3 regions of the Arthrobacter sp. YAF16 genome follow, and region 3 is predicted to be linked to each of the others. Evidence: riboswitches for the same ligand, from Rfam matches in the RefSeq annotation. Region 3 holds a riboswitch; each other region holds the start of a gene.
The links. A riboswitch is a leader RNA that binds a small molecule or an ion and turns the genes downstream of it on or off. The one in region 3 is predicted to bind S-adenosylmethionine.

Region 1 (5,411 bases), on a different contig from region 3:
CGTCGGCCGCCCGTCGATCGACGCCGACATCGAGTATTTCCCGTCCGAGGACCCGATCGAGGCGATGAGCCTGATCACCGCCGGCATCGTGACCAACTCCGAAGTCACGATCCGCCGCGTCCCGATCGAGTTCATGGAGATCGAACTGGCGACCCTCGAGCAGATGGGCCAGCGGCTGGAGGTATCCGCGGAGTACCTTGCCCGCAACGGCCGCACCCGGTTGGTGGACGTCACCACCAAACCCTCCGAGCTGCGGGCGCCAACGGACAAGATCCACCCGATGCCATTCCCCGGCCTGAACATCGACAACCTGCCGTTCTTCGCCGTCATCGCCGCCAACGCCCACGGCCAGACGATGATCCATGACTGGGTCTACGAGAACCGGGCCATCTACCTGACCGAGCTGAACAAGCTGGGCGCCCAGGTCCAGCTGCTGGATCCGCACCGGATCTACGTCAACGGGCCCACCAAGTGGCGGGCCGCGGAAGTCGGCTGCCCGCCGGCCCTGCGCCCGGCTGCCTGCCTGCTGCTGGCCATGCTCGCCGCGCGTGGTGTGTCAGAGCTGCGCAACATTTACGTGATCGAACGCGGCTACGAGGACCTGGCCGAGCGGCTTAACACCATCGGCGCCAAGATCGAGTATTTCCAGGACTGAATCGTCTGAGCGGCGATTTTGGGGTAGCGCGCCGGGGCGGGTGCTGACGCACAATGGTTGCATGCGCACCTTTGGCGTAGAGGAGGAACTGCTGATCGTGGATCCCGTTACCGGGGTCCCGCTGGCACTGGCCGACGCACTGTTGCGCGGACTGAAACCCGCCACCGCGGCAGCGGCCGCGGCGTCTGCCGACGCCACGGCGGCGTCTGCCGCGGATCCGAACCACGATGACTCGGGCTTCAGTTTCGAGCTCAAGCTGGAGCAGATCGAGACCCAGACCGTGCCCTGCCTTGACCACAGCGCGCTGCTCCAGCAAATCAGGCAGTCCCGGGCTTTCGCGGGCCGCGTAGCCCGGATGCACGGAGCCCGGGTGGCAGCCCTGGCCACATCGCCGCTGGCAGCTGCCACCCACACGACGCCCAACCCGCGGTACGCCACCATGCAGAAGCGCTTCGGCCTTACGGTGCAGGAGCAGCTGACGTGCGGCTTCCACGTCCATACCTTCATCGAGTCCCCCGAGGAGGGCGTCGCCGTCCTCGACCGGATCCGGGACAAACTGGCGGTGCTGATCGCGCTCAGCGCCAACTCACCCTTTTGGAACGGGACGGAGACCGGCTTCGAAAGCTACCGCACCCAGGCCTGGAACCGCTGGCCGGCGGCGGGGCCCTCCATGATATTTGGGAGCCTTCCGGTCTACCGGCGGGTGGTCACGAGGCTGCTGGAAAGCGGGGTGCTGTTCGACGAAGGGATGATCTATTTTGATGCCCGGCTGGCCCGCCACCACCCCACTGTGGAGGTCCGGGTCGCGGATGTCTGCCTGCGGGCGGAGGACGCGGCGCTGATCGCGGTGCTGGTGCGCGCCCTCGTGGAGTCCGCCAGCCGGGAGTGGCGCGACGGCGTGGATCCGGCCCCGGTGCCGACGGTCCTGCTAAAAATGGCCGCGTGGCAGGCCAGCAACTGCGGGCTGCGCGGCGAGCTGCTGGACTTCGGCAGCTTCCGTCCCGCTCCCGCCGGCGAGGTGGCGCACGCCCTGGTCGACTTCGTGGCCCCCGTCCTGGCGGAGCAAGGGGAGCTGGACCTGGTGCGCCGCGGCGTGGACCGCGTCCTGGCGCACGGCACGGGCTCGCAGTTGCAGCGCCAGGCGCTCTGCGCTCCGGGGCTGGACACCCCCTCCGACGACGCCGGCCTGGCCGCCGTCGTCGCCCATGCCGTGCGGGTCACGATGCACGGTGCGGACGCCGAGGGAATGTCAGAACCGGCCCCCGTGCTTTCGCGGGTGCGCCGGGGCTAGACCTGCTTGAGCGCCTGCCCGAGGTCGCGGATCAGGTCCTCGACGTCTTCCAGCCCCACCGAGAGCCGCACGACGCCGTCGCTCAGCCCGATAGCCGCGCGCCCCTCCGGGCCCATGGCGCGGTGCGTGGTGGTGGCCGGATGGGTGATCAGGGACTTTGAATCACCGAGGTTGTTGGAAATATCGATGATCCGCAACGCGTCCAGCAGCGCGAACGCGGCTTCCTTGGCGGAGCGGCCGGGCGAGGGCGAAAGCTCCAGAGTCAACACCGTGCCGCCGGCTTTCATCTGCCTGGCGGCCAGCTCGTACTGCGGGTGGGACGGCAGCAGCGGGTACTTAACCCAGCTGACCGCGGGCTGGGCCTCCAGCCATTCGGCCAGCCGAAGCGCCGAGGCGGACGAGCGGTTCACCCGCAGGGCCATCGTCTCCAGTCCCTTGCTCAGCACCCAGGCGTTGAAGGCGGACAATGCCGGGCCGGTGTGGCGCATGAGCTGCTTGACCGGGCCCTCGATGAATTCCCGGGTGCCCAGGATCGCGCCGCCGAGCACCCGGCCCTGGCCATCGATGTGCTTGGTGCCGGAGTACACGACCACGTCCGCGCCCAGCTCCCCGCACCGCTGCAGCAGGGGAGTGGCGAAGACGTTGTCCACCACCACGGTCGCACCGGCGGCGTGCGCCAGTTCGCTTACGGCGGCGATGTCCACAATTTCCTGCATGGGGTTCGAGGGAGATTCGAAGAACACGGCCGTCGTCGGCACGGCCAGCGCCGACCGCCACTGCTCTAGGTCCGGGCCGTCCACGAAGACTGTCTCCACGCCCCAGCGCGGCAGGATCTCATTGAGGATGACGAAGCAGGATCCGAAGAGCGAGCGGGCGGCGACCACGCGGTCGCCGGCCCCCAGCAATGCCCCGAGCGCGGTGAACACCGCTGACATGCCCGACGCCGTCGCAAAGCACGCCTCGGTTCCCTCCAACAGCCGGAGGCGTTCCTGGAAGGTGGCCACCGAGGGGTTGCCGTAGCGGGAATAGACAAACCGTTCGTCCTCGCCGGTGAAGGCGCGCTCAGCCGCGGCGGCGGATTCGTAGACGAAGCCCGAGTTCAGGAAGATCGGTTCGGTGGTTTCCTGGAACCCGGTGCGGTCGAGTCCGCCGCGGACGGCCTGGGTGTCCGGGCTCCAGCCCTGGGCATTGGGATTGAAGCTCACTTAGTGCTTTCCAGGTTGGTCGGCAGGCCGTGGTTCTTCCAGCCGTTCACGGTCCGGGCGCCGGTCGGGCCCGGTTCGCCTTCGAAGCCCTCGAGGACGTTGTAGGCGGTGAAGCCGGCCGCCGTGGCGGCGTTCGCGGCGGCGACCGAGCGGGCGCCGGAACGGCACAGGAAGATGAGCTCGGCCGCCGTGGCGCCAGGCGCGTGCTGCCGCAGTTGCCGCTGGAGTTGCTGCTGCAGTTGCTCCAGGAAACGCGGGTTGGGGGCTCCGCCGGCCAGGGTCCACTGGACGAAGAGCGGAGCCTGCCGGTCTTCGGTGCCGGCCCCGGTGACCGGGACGCCGATCTGCGACCATTCCGCCTCGGTGCGGACGTCCACCAGGATGGCGCCCGCCCCGACCTTGGCCCAGGCTTCCTGCGGGCTCAGGTCTCCGGCGTAACTCATGCGTGGCCCTCGCCGGTGAACTCGGCGCCGTCGAGCTCATCCACCGCGTTGGCGACGGCGGCGTCGGCGCTCGCGATCGCGGCCGGCAGCACGACGGCCTGGGCCACGATCACGGTGCTGCCGTTGAAGGTGGCGGAGGGGCTGCCGTGCAGGACGTAGCCCTCGGCCAGGGCGGCCGAAACGCGCTCGCAGAAGCTGCGGTCATCGGGCCCGGTGAACAGCCGGTACGCCAGTCTTTCCTCGGCGGGTCCGGGTGCGGCGGGGGATTGGGCTGGGGCTGTGGCGGGCACAGCGGGTGCGGATGCGTCGGGCACGACGGATCTCCTTACTTTCACGCTTGCAGCTCGAATGGTCGATATGCCGAGTATTCACCTGAGGCACCCCGCCGCGAAAGGGAGGGTTGCCGACCGGCCAGTCAGGGCTTGGCGCCGGGTCTCATTACTCCCCAAAAACGTAGCACTTACGACGCCGGCGGCACCGGCGGCGTCGTCATGTTAAGTCACGCGGACGCTGGCATGGCACCTTTCCGGGGGCGGAGCAGCATCACCCGGGACCGGCCGGATCCTACTCGATCGTGGCGAACAGTTCGTTGAGCTCGGCCGTGAGCTGCCGCCGCAGTTCGGGGGTGCCGATCTCCTTGCCGTCGATGTGGTTCACCGGGGCGAGGAGCCGGATGCTTGAGATGAGCCAGACGGCGTCGGCGTCGTACAGATCGGCAGGTACCAGCGGGCCGTAGCCGAGCTCCCACCCGGCGGCCTTGGCCGCGGTGAACAGGGCGCCCTGCGAGGTGCCCGGGAGGATTCCGCTGTCCAGCTGCGGGGTGATCAGCCGGCGCACGGTGCGGACGCCGCCGGCGCCGTCGTCGCTGGTCTCCAGGTGCGCCAGCAGCACGGTCGACGTCGGGCCCTCCAGGACCCGGCCGTCGGCGGAGGTGAAGATGACGTCGTCCGCGCCCTGGTGGTGGGCGTACCGGAGCGCCGCCATGTTGACCGCGTAGGACAGGGTCTTGGCGCCCAGCAGCAGCCACGGGGCGCGTTCGCCCACCTCGCTGTCGTAGCCGCGGTCCAGCAGGATGACGTCGATGCCGGTCTCGCGCTGCCGGCGGCCGGCTTCCGGCGGCGGGGAGGCCTGCACCCAGCACGTCGGCGTGGCCGCGCCCTCCACGCCGCGGCTGGCGAGCAGCTTCACCACGACCTCGTCCGCTCCGCCGGCCCCGTCGCCGGCGGCTCCGACCGCCGTGGCGGCCCGGCCGCGGTATTCGCTGACCGCGGTCTCGATCGCGCGCCGCCAGGCGTCCTCCGCCGGGATGTCCAACTCCAGCGCGCGCGCCGAGCCGGCCAGCCGGGTCAGGTGGGCCTGCAGCTTGCGCGGGCGTCCCCCCACCACCAGCAGCGACTCGAAAACGCCGTCGCCGCGGGTGGCACCCTGGTCGGTGGCCATCAGCTGCGGCTTGGACGAGTCGGCGACGCGGCCGTTCTCAAACGCGGGATCGAGGAACACCAGCACCGTCGCGCGGGCCGGAACAGAGGCGGGGGTAGTCATGCCTTCAGCTTAGTGCGGCCCGGGTCGGGATAAGCTGTGCGGGTTGCCCGTTCCGGAACTGTTCCGCGGGTCTGGAGCTTGAGGGGTTTGCCTGTGCTGTGGCCATTTTCGCTGGCGGGGTCACTTCCGTCCTGGGTGATCCTGATCCTGACCGTCATCGACCTCGGTATCCGGGTCGTTGCCCTCGGCATCATCCCGGGCAACCGCCGCCCCACCACGGCCATGGCCTGGCTCCTGATCATCTTTTTCGTTCCGGCCGTAGGCGTGGTCCTCTT
Region 2 (5,411 bases), on a different contig from region 3:
GCCTCGGTACTGGCCAGCAGGGGATCGCACCAGTGCCAGGCCTGGGCCACCGTGACCAGGTCGAAGGCCCCCGAAGCCAGCCCGGTGTGTTCGGCGGTACCCTCGACGGCGGCGACTTCCGGGAGGGCGCGGCGCAGCTGGTCGAGCATGTCCGGGGACGGATCGACGGCCACGGTCCTGAGCCCCCGTTGGACCAGGAGCGCCGTGAACTTACCGGTCCCGGCGCCCAGGTCGGCGGCGTCGTGGGCCCCGGCCGGGATCAGCCAATCGGCCGAATCCGCCGGATAGCCGGGCCGGACCCGGTCGTAGTGCTCGCCGCCGTCCTGGAAGCTCTGCCCGAGCTCCCGCCGCCGCTGGTGCTGCAGTTTTGGGCCACCCTGCAGTCCGGGGTGGTGCAGTTTGGGGCCGCCGCGTGCCACGTGCGATCTCCTTCGGCAGCTCTGGTGCGTACCTGTCGAATTTACCGCACGCGGCCCGGGCTGCGCTGCCGGTCAGTCGACGGAGCAGGGGGCTGCGCCAGCGGTGCCAGGCGTGTTCGGCGCCCAGTGCGGATAGCTGCGCGTGTCGTTGGCCGGCACCCAGCGTCCGGCGTCCACGACGTAGTCCCAGCCCAGGCCGTTCCGCCGCAGCTCCTGGAGCCCGGCGAGCAGCCGCTGCGCGTCGTTGAGCCGTGAGCCGAGGCCGAAGCTGGCCCGGAGCGAACCGGCGGGCAGGCCGAGCCGTTTTAGCAGCGGGTGGGCGCAGAACCGGCCGTCGCGCAGGCCTATGCCGTGCTCCGCGGACAGGTATGCGGCGACCAGGCCTGCGTCGTAACCGGCGACCGAGAAGTTGACCACGCCGATCGTCCCGGGGCCGCCTTCCCGGCCGGTGTCCTCGAAGATGTGGTGGACCGTTACGCCGTCGATCCGCTCCAGCCCCTCGACCAGGAAGGAACGGATGGCGTCCTCGTGGGCGTGCCACTGCTGCTCGTCCAGCGCCTCGATAACCTGGCTGGCGCGGGCCAGCGCGGCCGCGCCCAGGACATTGGGGGAGCCGCCCTCGTGGCGGGCCGGCCCGGTGGTCCAGCTGACGGCGTCGAGTCGTGCGTCCCGTACTGCGCCGCCGCCAGCCAAGTGCGGGGTGCCGGCGTCCAGCCAGTCCGGCCGGCCCACCAGCACGCCGGCGCCGAACGGGGCGTAGAGCTTGTGGCCGGAGAAGGCGAGGTAGTCGACGTCGTCCGCGGCGATGTTGATGCGGCGGTGCGGGGCCAACTGGGCCGCATCGACGGCGATCCGGGCGCCGAATTCGTGCGCCAGCGCGGCCAGCTCACGGATCGGCAGGATTTCGCCGGTGACGTTGGACGCGCCGGTCACGGCGAGCAGGCTTACTCCGCCGAGGGCGAGTTCCGCCCGGAGCCGCTCCACGGTGCCGGCCAGGGTGGGCGCCGCGACGACGCTGCGGTGCGGGACGTTTTGCCAGGGCAGCAGGTTGGCGTGGTGCTCGATGTCGAGGTAAAGCACCTCGCCGGTGTGTCGGCCGTCGTCGACGGGCAGGCAGCCGGCCAGCAGGTTCAGTGCGTCGGTGGTGTTCCGGGTGAAGATCACGGAGTCATCCGGACGGCCGCCGACGAACCCGCGGACGATGTTCCGGGCGTTTTCGTACACCGAGGTACTCAGTTGGGAGGCGTAGCCGGCGCCGCGGTGCACGCTGGCGTAGTACGGCAGGATCTCGTTCAGGTAGGCGGACACCACGGACAGCGCCGGGGCGGAGGCTCCGTAGTCCAGGTTGGCGTACCGGACCTGGCCGCCCTGGATCAGGGGGGCCAGGATTTCGGCGCCGGAAACCGCGGACAGTGGCCGGCGGGCGGCGTCGAAGCGTGCGTCGGTGAACTCCGGGCCGCCGGCGCTGGTGGTGTGGGTGGGGATGGTGGCAGTCGTCATGGGACCTCGCTCGAAAAGGACCCCGCACACAGGGGATCCGCGCTTGCCGGGTCCGCTCCGGACCGGCCAGGTCGTCACCCGGGGCACCCCGCCGCGAATGGAGGGTTGCCGGCCAGCAAACCGGGGTTTTGCGCTGGCACTCGTGACCTGCTTCGAGCCTAGGACATGGCCGGTCGCACGGAAAAGGGAGGGCGGAATATGAAGCGTAGTGTTACGGGCTGCCTCGGGCGTGGCCGGCTAGAGCAGGTCGTCGAGGCCCGGGTTGAGGCGCTTGAGGACTTCGGAGTGCAGGATCGAGTTGGTCGCCAGCGCGTTGCCGCCGAAGGGGCCGTCCTCTCCCTCGAGCGAGGTGAAGCGGCCGCCGGCCTCCGTCACGATCGGGACCAGCGCCGCCATGTCGTAGAGGTTGAGTTCGGGCTCGCAGGCGATGTCGACGGCGCCTTCGGCCACGAGGCAGTAGGACCAGAAATCGCCGTAGGCGCGGGTACGCCAGACCTCCTCGGTGAGTCCGAGGAACTCGTCGAGGTTGCCGCGCTGCTTCCAGCCGCCGAGGCTCGAATAGGACAGTGACGCATCGGCGAGCCGGGAGACGTTGGAGACCCGCAGCCGGGTCGCGGCGGCCAGTGAGCGGCCCATGTAGGCGCCGGCGCCCTTTGCGGCCCACCAGCGCTTGCCCAGTGCGGGGGCGCTGACGACGCCCACCACGGGTTCGCCTTCGTCGACGAGGGCGATCAGGGTGGCCCAGACCGGGACGCCGCGGACGAAATTCTTGGTGCCGTCGATCGGGTCGATGATCCAGCGGCGCGAACCGTGGCCGGAGCTGCCGAACTCCTCGCCCAGGACGGCGTCGCGCGGGCGGGAGCGGGACAGCTGCCCGCGGATGGCTTCCTCGGCGGACTTGTCCGCGTCGGTGACGGGGGTCAGGTCCGGCTTCGTCTCGATCCGAAGGTCGAGCGCCTTGAAGCGGCTCATGGTCTGGGAATCTACGGAATCTGCCAGTACATGGGCAAGGCGCAGGTCATCGTTGTAGCTCGAAGCTGGTTGGCTCATGCTTCCAAACTACCGTCAAAACGCGCCGCGGACCGGGAGGCCACGTCGCTGCCGCCAAGTAGACGCGGCTATGAGACGCTGCCGAGTTCCTTGGTGTCCTGCGCTTCCAGCCGCGGATCGGTGCCCAGCAGCCGGCGCAGCGACGCGAGCCGGGCCGGGCCGGACGGGCCCGCGTGGCCGCCCTGCACCCAGGCGTCCACGCCGCAATTGACGGCGGTGGCGTCGTGCTTGCAGCCCCGCTCGCAGTCATCGGTGCCGGGCGCCAGGTCCGGGAAGGAACGCAGGATCCTGTCCGGGTCCACATGGGCCAGGCCGAAGGAGCGGATGCCCGGGGTGTCGATGATCCAGCTGCCCGCAGGCGCATCGCTGACCTTCAGCGCCAGCGCGGAGGAGGAGGTGTGGCGGCCGCGGCCGGTGACCGCGTTGACGCCGCCGGTGGCCCGTTCGGCGCCGGTGAGTGCGTTCACCATGGTGGATTTGCCGACGCCGGAGTGGCCCAGCATGACGGTGACCTTCCCGTCGAGGTAGTCCCGCAGCTGCGACACGGCGGCCTTGTCCAGCCGGGCGGACAGGCCGTCATCGGAGCGGGCGTCGATGCCGGAGGCGGCCGAATCCGCGGTTTTGGAGATGATCACCGGGAAATCCAGGTGCTGGTAGTTGGCCAGCAGCTCGGCGGGGTCCTTGACGTCGGCCTTGGTGACGAGCAGCAGCGGTTCGATGCCGGCGTCGTAGGCGGCCACCAGAGCGCGGTCGATGAAGCCGGTGCGGGGTTCCGGGTTGGCTGCGGCCACGACAACGACGAGCTGGTCGGCGTTGGCGACGACGGCGCGTTCGATCGGGTCCGTGTCGTCCGCGCTGCGGCGCAACAGCGTCCTGCGGTCCTGGATCTTGACCAGCCGGGCCAGGGTGTCGGGTTCGCCGCTGACGTCCCCGACGAGCGAGACGAAGTCCCCGGCAACTACGGGGTTGCGGCGCAGCTCCCTGGCCCGCGCCGCGATGATCTTGCGTTCGTCGGCGGTGCCCTCGCCGACGACGGCGGTGTAGCGTCCGCGGTCCACGGTGACGATCCGGCCGGTGACGGCGTCGTCGTAGCTGGGCCGGTCCTTGGTGCGGGGGCGGGAGCCCTTTTTGTTGGGGCGGATCCGGACGTCGGATTCGTCCCAGGAGTCAGTGCTGCGTGCCACCGGCGGCGTCCTTGTCTGCGGTGCTTGCCTGGCTGAGCATGGCCCCCCACAGCTGCGGGAAGCCGGGCATGGTCTTGGCCGTGGTGGCGATGTCCTCGACCTCCACGTCCGGGACGGCGAGACCGAGGATTGCGCCCGCGGTGGCCATGCGGTGGTCCGCGTAGCTGTGCACGACGCCGCCGTGCAGCTTCGCCGGCCTAATGATGAGTCCGTCGGGGGTCTCTTCGGCGTCCCCGCCAAGGCGGTTGATTTCCGCGACGAGGGCGGCAAGCCGGTCGGTTTCGTGGCCCCGGAGGTGGGCGATGCCGCTCAGCCGGGAGGGGCCGGTGGCCAGGGCACAGAGGGCTGCCACGGTCGGGGCGAGTTCGCTGGTTTCGTCAAAGTCGCCGCCCTTGATCTCCGGGCCGCCGCTCACGGTCAGGGTGCCGTGCTCCAGCGTCACGGTGGCGCCCATGGTGGCCAGGATGCCGCGCCAGAGATCGCCGACCTGGGTGGTCCCGGCCGGCCAGTTGGGGATCCGCACGGTTCCGCGGGTGGCGAGGGCCGCGGCGAGAAACGGCCCGGCATTGGAGAGGTCCTGTTCGATCCGCTGGTCGAAGGCGCGGATCGGGCCGGGGGAAATAACCCAGTGGTTCGGCACCGAGTCATCGACCGCCACGCCCACGCCGCGCAGCACGGCGACCGTCATGTTGATGTGGTCCAGGCTCGGTACGGGCTTTCCCACGTGTTCGAGGTGGAGTCCCTCGGTAAAGCGGGCTCCCGCGAGCAGCAGGGCGGAAACGAACTGCGACGAGGCGCTGGCGTCGATGACGAGGTGGCCGCCGCGGACTTCTCCCGTTCCCTGGACGGAAAACGGCAACGACGACGCCGGTCCGCCGTCGGGGGCGCTAACGGCGACGCCGAGACCGGTCAGTGCCTCGATGATGGTGCCCATCGGCCGGTTTCGGGCGTGGGGATCGCCGTCGAATGCTGAGCGGCCGCGGTGCAGCGCGGCGACCGGAGGCACGAAGCGCATCACCGTGCCGGCCAGGCCGCAGTCGATTGAGGTGTCCGCGGCAGCGGCATCCGGGGCGATGGGGGTGATGTCCAGGTCCGGGCCGTAGGCGCCGTCGCCGGGCACTTCGGTGATGGTGGCCCCCAGCTGCCGGAGGGCCTCGATCATCAGGGCCGAGTCCCGGGAGTGCAGCGGAGCACGGAGCTTGGACGGCCCGTCCGCGAGGGCGGCCAAGATCAGGTACCGGTTAGTCAGGGACTTGGA
Region 3 (5,411 bases):
ATCAGGTTGTTGCAGATTTTGGCGGCCTGGCCGGTGGTGGCGCCGCCGGTGGGGATGATGTTGGCGGCCATCGGGCGGATGTATTCGGTGGCGTCGGCGACGGCGCCGGCTTCGCCGCCGATCATGAAGGTCAGCGTGGCGGCCTTGGCGCCGCTCATCCCGCCGGAAACGGGCGCGTCGACGAAGCGGAAGCCTGCCTCCGCGGCGGCGTCGTGCAGGGCCTGGGCCGAGGCGATGTCAATCGTGGAGGAGTCCACCAGCAGGGTCCTGGTGTCGGCGTGGGCCAGGACGCCGTCCTCGCCCAGGTAGACGGCCCGGGCGTGCTCGCCCTTGGGGAGCATCGTGAAGACGACGTCGGCGCCTTCCACGGCCTCGGCGATGCTGCCGGCAGGCTTGACTCCCCCGGCCTCGGCAGCCGCGAGGGCCTCCGGGTTGAGGTCGAATCCGCGGACCTCGTTTCCGGCCTTGGCCAGGTTCACCGACATGAACCCGCCCATGTTTCCCAGTCCGATCCAGGCGACAACTGCCATGGCATAAGCTCCTTTGCTTTGCATTGTGTCCGGCGCATTTGCCGGTTGTTCCGTGTCCACCATCACACCCTGCTACAGTGCAATCAAGGGGAAAAAGTGAAGATGCCATGTGCATCAATGCACATCGACGAAAGGCCAATGGTGGACTTGAAGCGGCTCCCCAGCCCGGACGACCTGCTGATCCTGCTGACCGTGGCCCGGCTGGGCCGGTTCAACGCCGTCGCGGAGACCCTGGGCACCACGCACACCACCATCTCGCGCCGGATCCTCGCCCTGGACAAACAGCTCGGCGGCCGGACACTCGAGCGCAGCCCGCACGGCTGGGAACTCACCGAACTTGGATCACTGGCCGTGGCAGCGGCGGAAGCCATTGAGGGAACACTCGGAGCACTGTCCGGCCGGATCGCCCGGACAGAGGACGTGCTCTCCGGCCTGGTCCGGATCAGCACCCCGGACGGATTCGGCGCGGAATTCGTCGCCCCGGCCCTGGTCCGTTTGCAGCAGGAACATCCGTTGCTGAACGTGGAGATGCTCAGCGCCACCCGCAAGGTCAGCCAGAACCGCTCCGGGGTGGACCTGGAAGTGGTGGTCGGCAACCTGGAGGTCAGCAACGCGCAGACCATCTTCCTGTCCAACTACTTCCTGCGGCTGTACGCCAGCCCGGAGTACGCCCGCGAGCACGGGCTCCCGGTGACGCTCGACGACGTCCGGCAGCACGGATTCGTCTCCTACGTCGAGTCGGCCCTGCAGGTCGCCGAGCTCGGCCACCGCTCCACCCAGCTGCCGATGCCGCGCTCCAGCTTCCAGGCCACCAGCATCTTCGCCCAGCTGGAGGCCGTCCGCCGCGCCGCCGGGATCGGGCTGCTGCCGAATTTCCTCGTCGTCGGCAAACCGGGGCTCGTACCGGTCCTGCCGGACGACTTCCAGCGGCAGCTGCCGATCTGGGCAGTTGCGAGATCGGAATCGCTGCGTTCGGCGCCGGTGCAGGCCGTCGTGGCGGCCGTCCGGGCCGAGATCGCCGAACGCCAGGATGTGCTTGCCGGCTGAGCCCGGCGCGCTGCGGAGGCCGCCACAAGATCCCCGGATGACAGCAGCCCCCGTCCCCGCAGCGCGGGAACGGGGGCTGCCTGTTCGTTGGGTTGTGCAGCTGCGTGCTGGTTACCGCTTACCGGCGGCCAGCAGATCGGCGGTGCCCTGGGCGTCGGCGGCGTCGACGTCGTGCAGGGAGATGCCGCGGGTTTCCTTGAGGAAGAACACCGCGACGGCCGTGACGGCGCAGGCGATGAGCAGGTAGATGGCCACCGGGACGGAGGACTTGTACTGGCTCAGCAGCGCGACGGCGATGATCGGGGCGAGCGAACCGGCCACGATCGAGGTCACCTGGTAGCCGAGCGAGACGCCGGAGTAGCGCATCCGGGTCGGGAACATCTCGGCCATGATGGCCGGCTGGCCGGCGTACATCAGGGCGTGGAACAGCAGTCCGATGATGACAGCGGCAAGGATCATGAAATCGTTGCCAGTGTCCATCATCGGGAAGGCGAAGAAGCCCCAGGTGGCGCCCAGGACGGCACCGGCCATGTAGACGGGCTTGCGGCCGAAGCGGTCCGAGAGACGGCCGACCACCGGCACCGCGGAGAAGTGGATGAAGTGCGCCACGAGCAGGAGCAGCAGGATCCGGGCAGTGTCGGCGTGGACAACGGTCTTGAGGTAGGTGATCGAGAAGGTGACCACCAGGTAGTAGAGGATGTTCTCCGCGAAGCGCAGGCCCATGGCGGTGAAGACGCCGCGGGGGTAGCGGCGGAAGACCTCGGCGACGCCGTAGCCCTTGTTCTCCGTGACAACTTCCTTTTGCGCCTCGAGGAAGATCGGGGCGTCGCTGACCTTGGTGCGGATGTAGTAGCCGACGACGACGATCACGGCGGAGAGCCAGAACGCGACGCGCCAGCCCCAGCCAAGGAAGTCCGCGGAAGACAGCACGGAGGACAGGATGAACAGCACGGCAGTGGCGAGCAGGTTGCCCAGCGGGACGGCGGACTGCGGCCAGCTGGCCCAGAAGCCGCGGGACTTGCTGGGGCTGTGCTCGGCGACGAGGAGGACGGCGCCGCCCCATTCACCGCCGACGGCGAAGCCCTGGGCGAAGCGCAGGAAGACCAGCAGGGCCGGGGCCCAGTAGCCGATCTGCGCGAAGCCCGGGAGGCAGCCCATCAGGAAGGTCGATACGCCGACCAGGATGATGCTCAGCTGCAGCAGCTTCTTGCGGCCGAACTTGTCGCCGAAGTGGCCAAAGACGATGCCGCCGATCGGGCGGGCCACGAAGCCAACCGCATAGGTCAGGAACGCGGCGAGGATGCCGTCCAGTTCCGTTCCGGAATTGGGGAAAAACATCTTGCCAAAAACCAGGGTGGCGGCGGAGGCGTAGAGGAAGAACTCGTACCACTCCACTACCGTGCCGGCCATGGAGGCCGTTACTACCTTCTTCAGGCCGGACGTCTTGACGTCGGGCTCCTCTGCGCGCCTTGCGGCGGCGTTTTCCGTGCTCATGCGAACTCCTTCGGTGTCGTCGTCGACACCCTGTGGACCATTAGGTTGACTACGTGTGTGTGAGTTGGAACACACGGCGTCATTCTCCACGAGTATGGACTTCGATCGAGGCAAGCTCAACGACTAATCGCGCAGAGTGCGTCTGCAAAAATGCACACACGGCGGTGCCGGCTAGGCGAAGAAGTTGCCCCGGAGCTGCTCGCTGAGCTGGCCGATTTCGGTCAGGAAGCCGTCGTGGCCGATCGGGGCCTCGATGACGTGCACGGGGACCTCCCCCGGCAGGGCGTCGGCGAGCTCTCGGGATTGGGCGGGAAAGTACAGCCGGTCCGAGTCCACGGCCGCCACGAAGAACTCCGCGGTGGCCAGGGAGACGGCCTGCTCCAGGCTTCCCCGGCCGCGGCTCACGTCGTGGCTCATGAGCGCCTCGGTGATGGCGATGTAGCTGTTGGCGTCGAAGCGTCGCACCAGCTTGTTGCCCTGGTGGTCCAGGTAGCTCTCCACCTGGTAGCGCCCACGGCCGGCCAGCGACCCGGCCTCCAGCGGGGCCTCGGCCGCCTGGGCGTTGCGTCCGAAGCGCCCGTCCAGCTCGGCTGCGGAACGGTAGGTGATGTGCGCGATCCGGCGCGCGAGGGCCAGTCCGGCGTGCGGTTCCGGGCCGCCGTAGTAGTCGCCGCCGTTGAAGTTGGGGTCCTGGCGGATTGCCAGGGTCTGGGCCTGGGCGAAGGCGATCTGTTCGGCGGTGCTGCTGGCGCCGACCGAAATCACGGCGCAGCGCTGCACCCGCGCCGGGTAGGTCACCGCCCACTCCAGCGCGCGCGCTCCCCCGAGCGAGCCGCCGAGCACGGCATACCAGCTGCTGATCCCCAGCGCGTCGGCGAGCCGGGCTTCCGCCGCGGTGCTGTCCCGGAGGGTGACCAGCGGGAAGCGCGAGCCCCAGGGCCGGCCGTCCGGGGCCGGCGTGGAGGGCCCGGTGGAGCCGTAGCAGCCGCCGAGGATGTTGATGGAGACCACGAAGTACTTGTCCGTGTCCACCGGGGCGCCGGGGCCTGCCAGTTCCTCCCACCAGCCCGGTTCCTCGCCGGCGCCGCGGGTCACGTGGGTGTCGCCGGTCAGGGCGTGCTCGATCAGCACCGCATTGGAGGCATCGGCGTTCAGCGTCCCCCAGGTCTCGTAGGCGAGGGTGACCTCGGGCAGGGTGGCACCGGATTCAAGGGCCAGGGAACCGATCGGGAGGTACTGCACCGTCCCGTCGGGAACAGCACCGTCGGGAACAGCGCCGTCGGGAACAGTGGAGGGTTTGCTTTCGGGTACACCCGTGCGGGTGACGGCAATCGTCATGTGAGGACCTAACTTCGCGCTTGCCCGCCGTCAGCTGACCGGCAGGCCAGGTCTTCACCCGGGGCACCCCGCCGCAAATGGAGGGTTGCCGGCCAGCAAGCCGGGGCTGTCACTGGCACTCATGACCTGCGTCGATTCTACGAAACACGGCCGCGCAAGCGCGAAGATTGTGACGGCTGTGTGACAGCCGGACCCGTCAACACCGCAGTTTCCCCACCTTTGACAGACGCGCCCGGCGGGTCGCCCCGAAGTGTCGGCGATTCCCGGGGCCATCCCCGCAAAGGTGGGGAAATTCGGCGTGCTGCGTGACCTCAGGCGTTCTTGGCCGCCCGGAAGCCGGCATCGAGGTCCGCGATGATGTCGTCGATGTGCTCGAGGCCCACCGAGAGCCGGACCAGGCCGGGATTGACGCCGGCGACCGCCTGCTGCTCCGGCGAGAGCTGGCTGTGCGTGGTCGACGCCGGGTGGATGACCAGCGAGCGCACGTCACCGATGTTCGCCACATGGGAGTGCAGCTCGAGGGCGTCGACGAAGCGTTTGCCGGCCTCCGCTCCCCCTGCGAGGTTGAACGCGACGACGGCGCCGGTCCCCTTCGGGCCGTACTTCCGGCCGCGCTCGTACCAGGGGCTGGACGGCAGCCCGGCGTAGGCGACGGATTCGACGTCGTCCCTGGCTTCCAGCCATTCGGCCACCCGCAGGGCGTTGGCGACGTGCCGTTCCACCCGCAGGCTCAGCGTCTCGATCCCCTGGGCGATGAGGAAGGCGTTGAACGGCGAGACGGCCGAACCGAGGTCGCGCAGCAGCTGGACCCGGGCCTTGAGGATGAAGGACAGGTTCGCTCCCAGCGCCCCGTCCGCCCCGAGGTCGCGGGCATAGACCAGGCCGTTGTACGTGGGATCCGGGGTGTTGAAGCCGGGGAAGCGCTCCGGGTCCTTGCCGAAGTCAAAGTTGCCGGAGTCGACGATCACGCCGGCAATCGCGGCACCGTGTCCGCCGAGATAC

Region 1: linked by a shared signal. The riboswitch ahead of AB4Y91_RS00220 (DUF1737 domain-containing protein) and the one ahead of metX (homoserine O-acetyltransferase MetX) in region 3 are both predicted to bind S-adenosylmethionine.
Region 2: linked by a shared signal. The riboswitch ahead of AB4Y91_RS04470 (aminotransferase class V-fold PLP-dependent enzyme) and the one ahead of metX (homoserine O-acetyltransferase MetX) in region 3 are both predicted to bind S-adenosylmethionine.

The regions. Positions count from the first base shown of each region.
Region 1 covers NZ_JBFRDC010000001.1:45,518-50,928, forward strand. Annotated here, with positions in the region: gene AB4Y91_RS00200 (UDP-N-acetylglucosamine 1-carboxyvinyltransferase) at 1-655, shown strand, start outside; gene AB4Y91_RS00205 (glutamate--cysteine ligase 2) at 717-1,946, shown strand; gene AB4Y91_RS00210 (O-succinylhomoserine sulfhydrylase) at 1,943-3,151, opposite strand; gene AB4Y91_RS00215 (rhodanese-like domain-containing protein) at 3,148-3,594, opposite strand; gene AB4Y91_RS00220 (DUF1737 domain-containing protein) at 3,591-3,908, opposite strand; SAM riboswitch class IV at 3,923-4,037, opposite strand; gene AB4Y91_RS00225 (aminodeoxychorismate lyase) at 4,159-5,136, opposite strand; gene cls (cardiolipin synthase) at 5,230-5,411, shown strand, end outside.
Region 2 covers NZ_JBFRDC010000001.1:947,198-952,608, forward strand. Annotated here, with positions in the region: gene AB4Y91_RS04465 (class I SAM-dependent methyltransferase) at 1-419, opposite strand, end outside; gene AB4Y91_RS04470 (aminotransferase class V-fold PLP-dependent enzyme) at 492-1,919, opposite strand; SAM riboswitch class IV at 1,954-2,067, opposite strand; gene hisN (histidinol-phosphatase) at 2,157-2,969, opposite strand; gene rsgA (ribosome small subunit-dependent GTPase A) at 3,038-4,153, opposite strand; gene aroA (3-phosphoshikimate 1-carboxyvinyltransferase) at 4,137-5,411, opposite strand, start outside.
Region 3 covers NZ_JBFRDC010000013.1:22,852-28,262, reverse strand. Annotated here, with positions in the region: gene mmsB (3-hydroxyisobutyrate dehydrogenase) at 1-530, opposite strand, end outside; gene AB4Y91_RS16595 (LysR family transcriptional regulator) at 678-1,577, shown strand; gene AB4Y91_RS16590 (MFS transporter) at 1,689-3,071, opposite strand; gene metX (homoserine O-acetyltransferase MetX) at 3,243-4,409, opposite strand; SAM riboswitch class IV at 4,421-4,536, opposite strand; gene AB4Y91_RS16580 (bifunctional o-acetylhomoserine/o-acetylserine sulfhydrylase) at 4,721-5,411, opposite strand, start outside.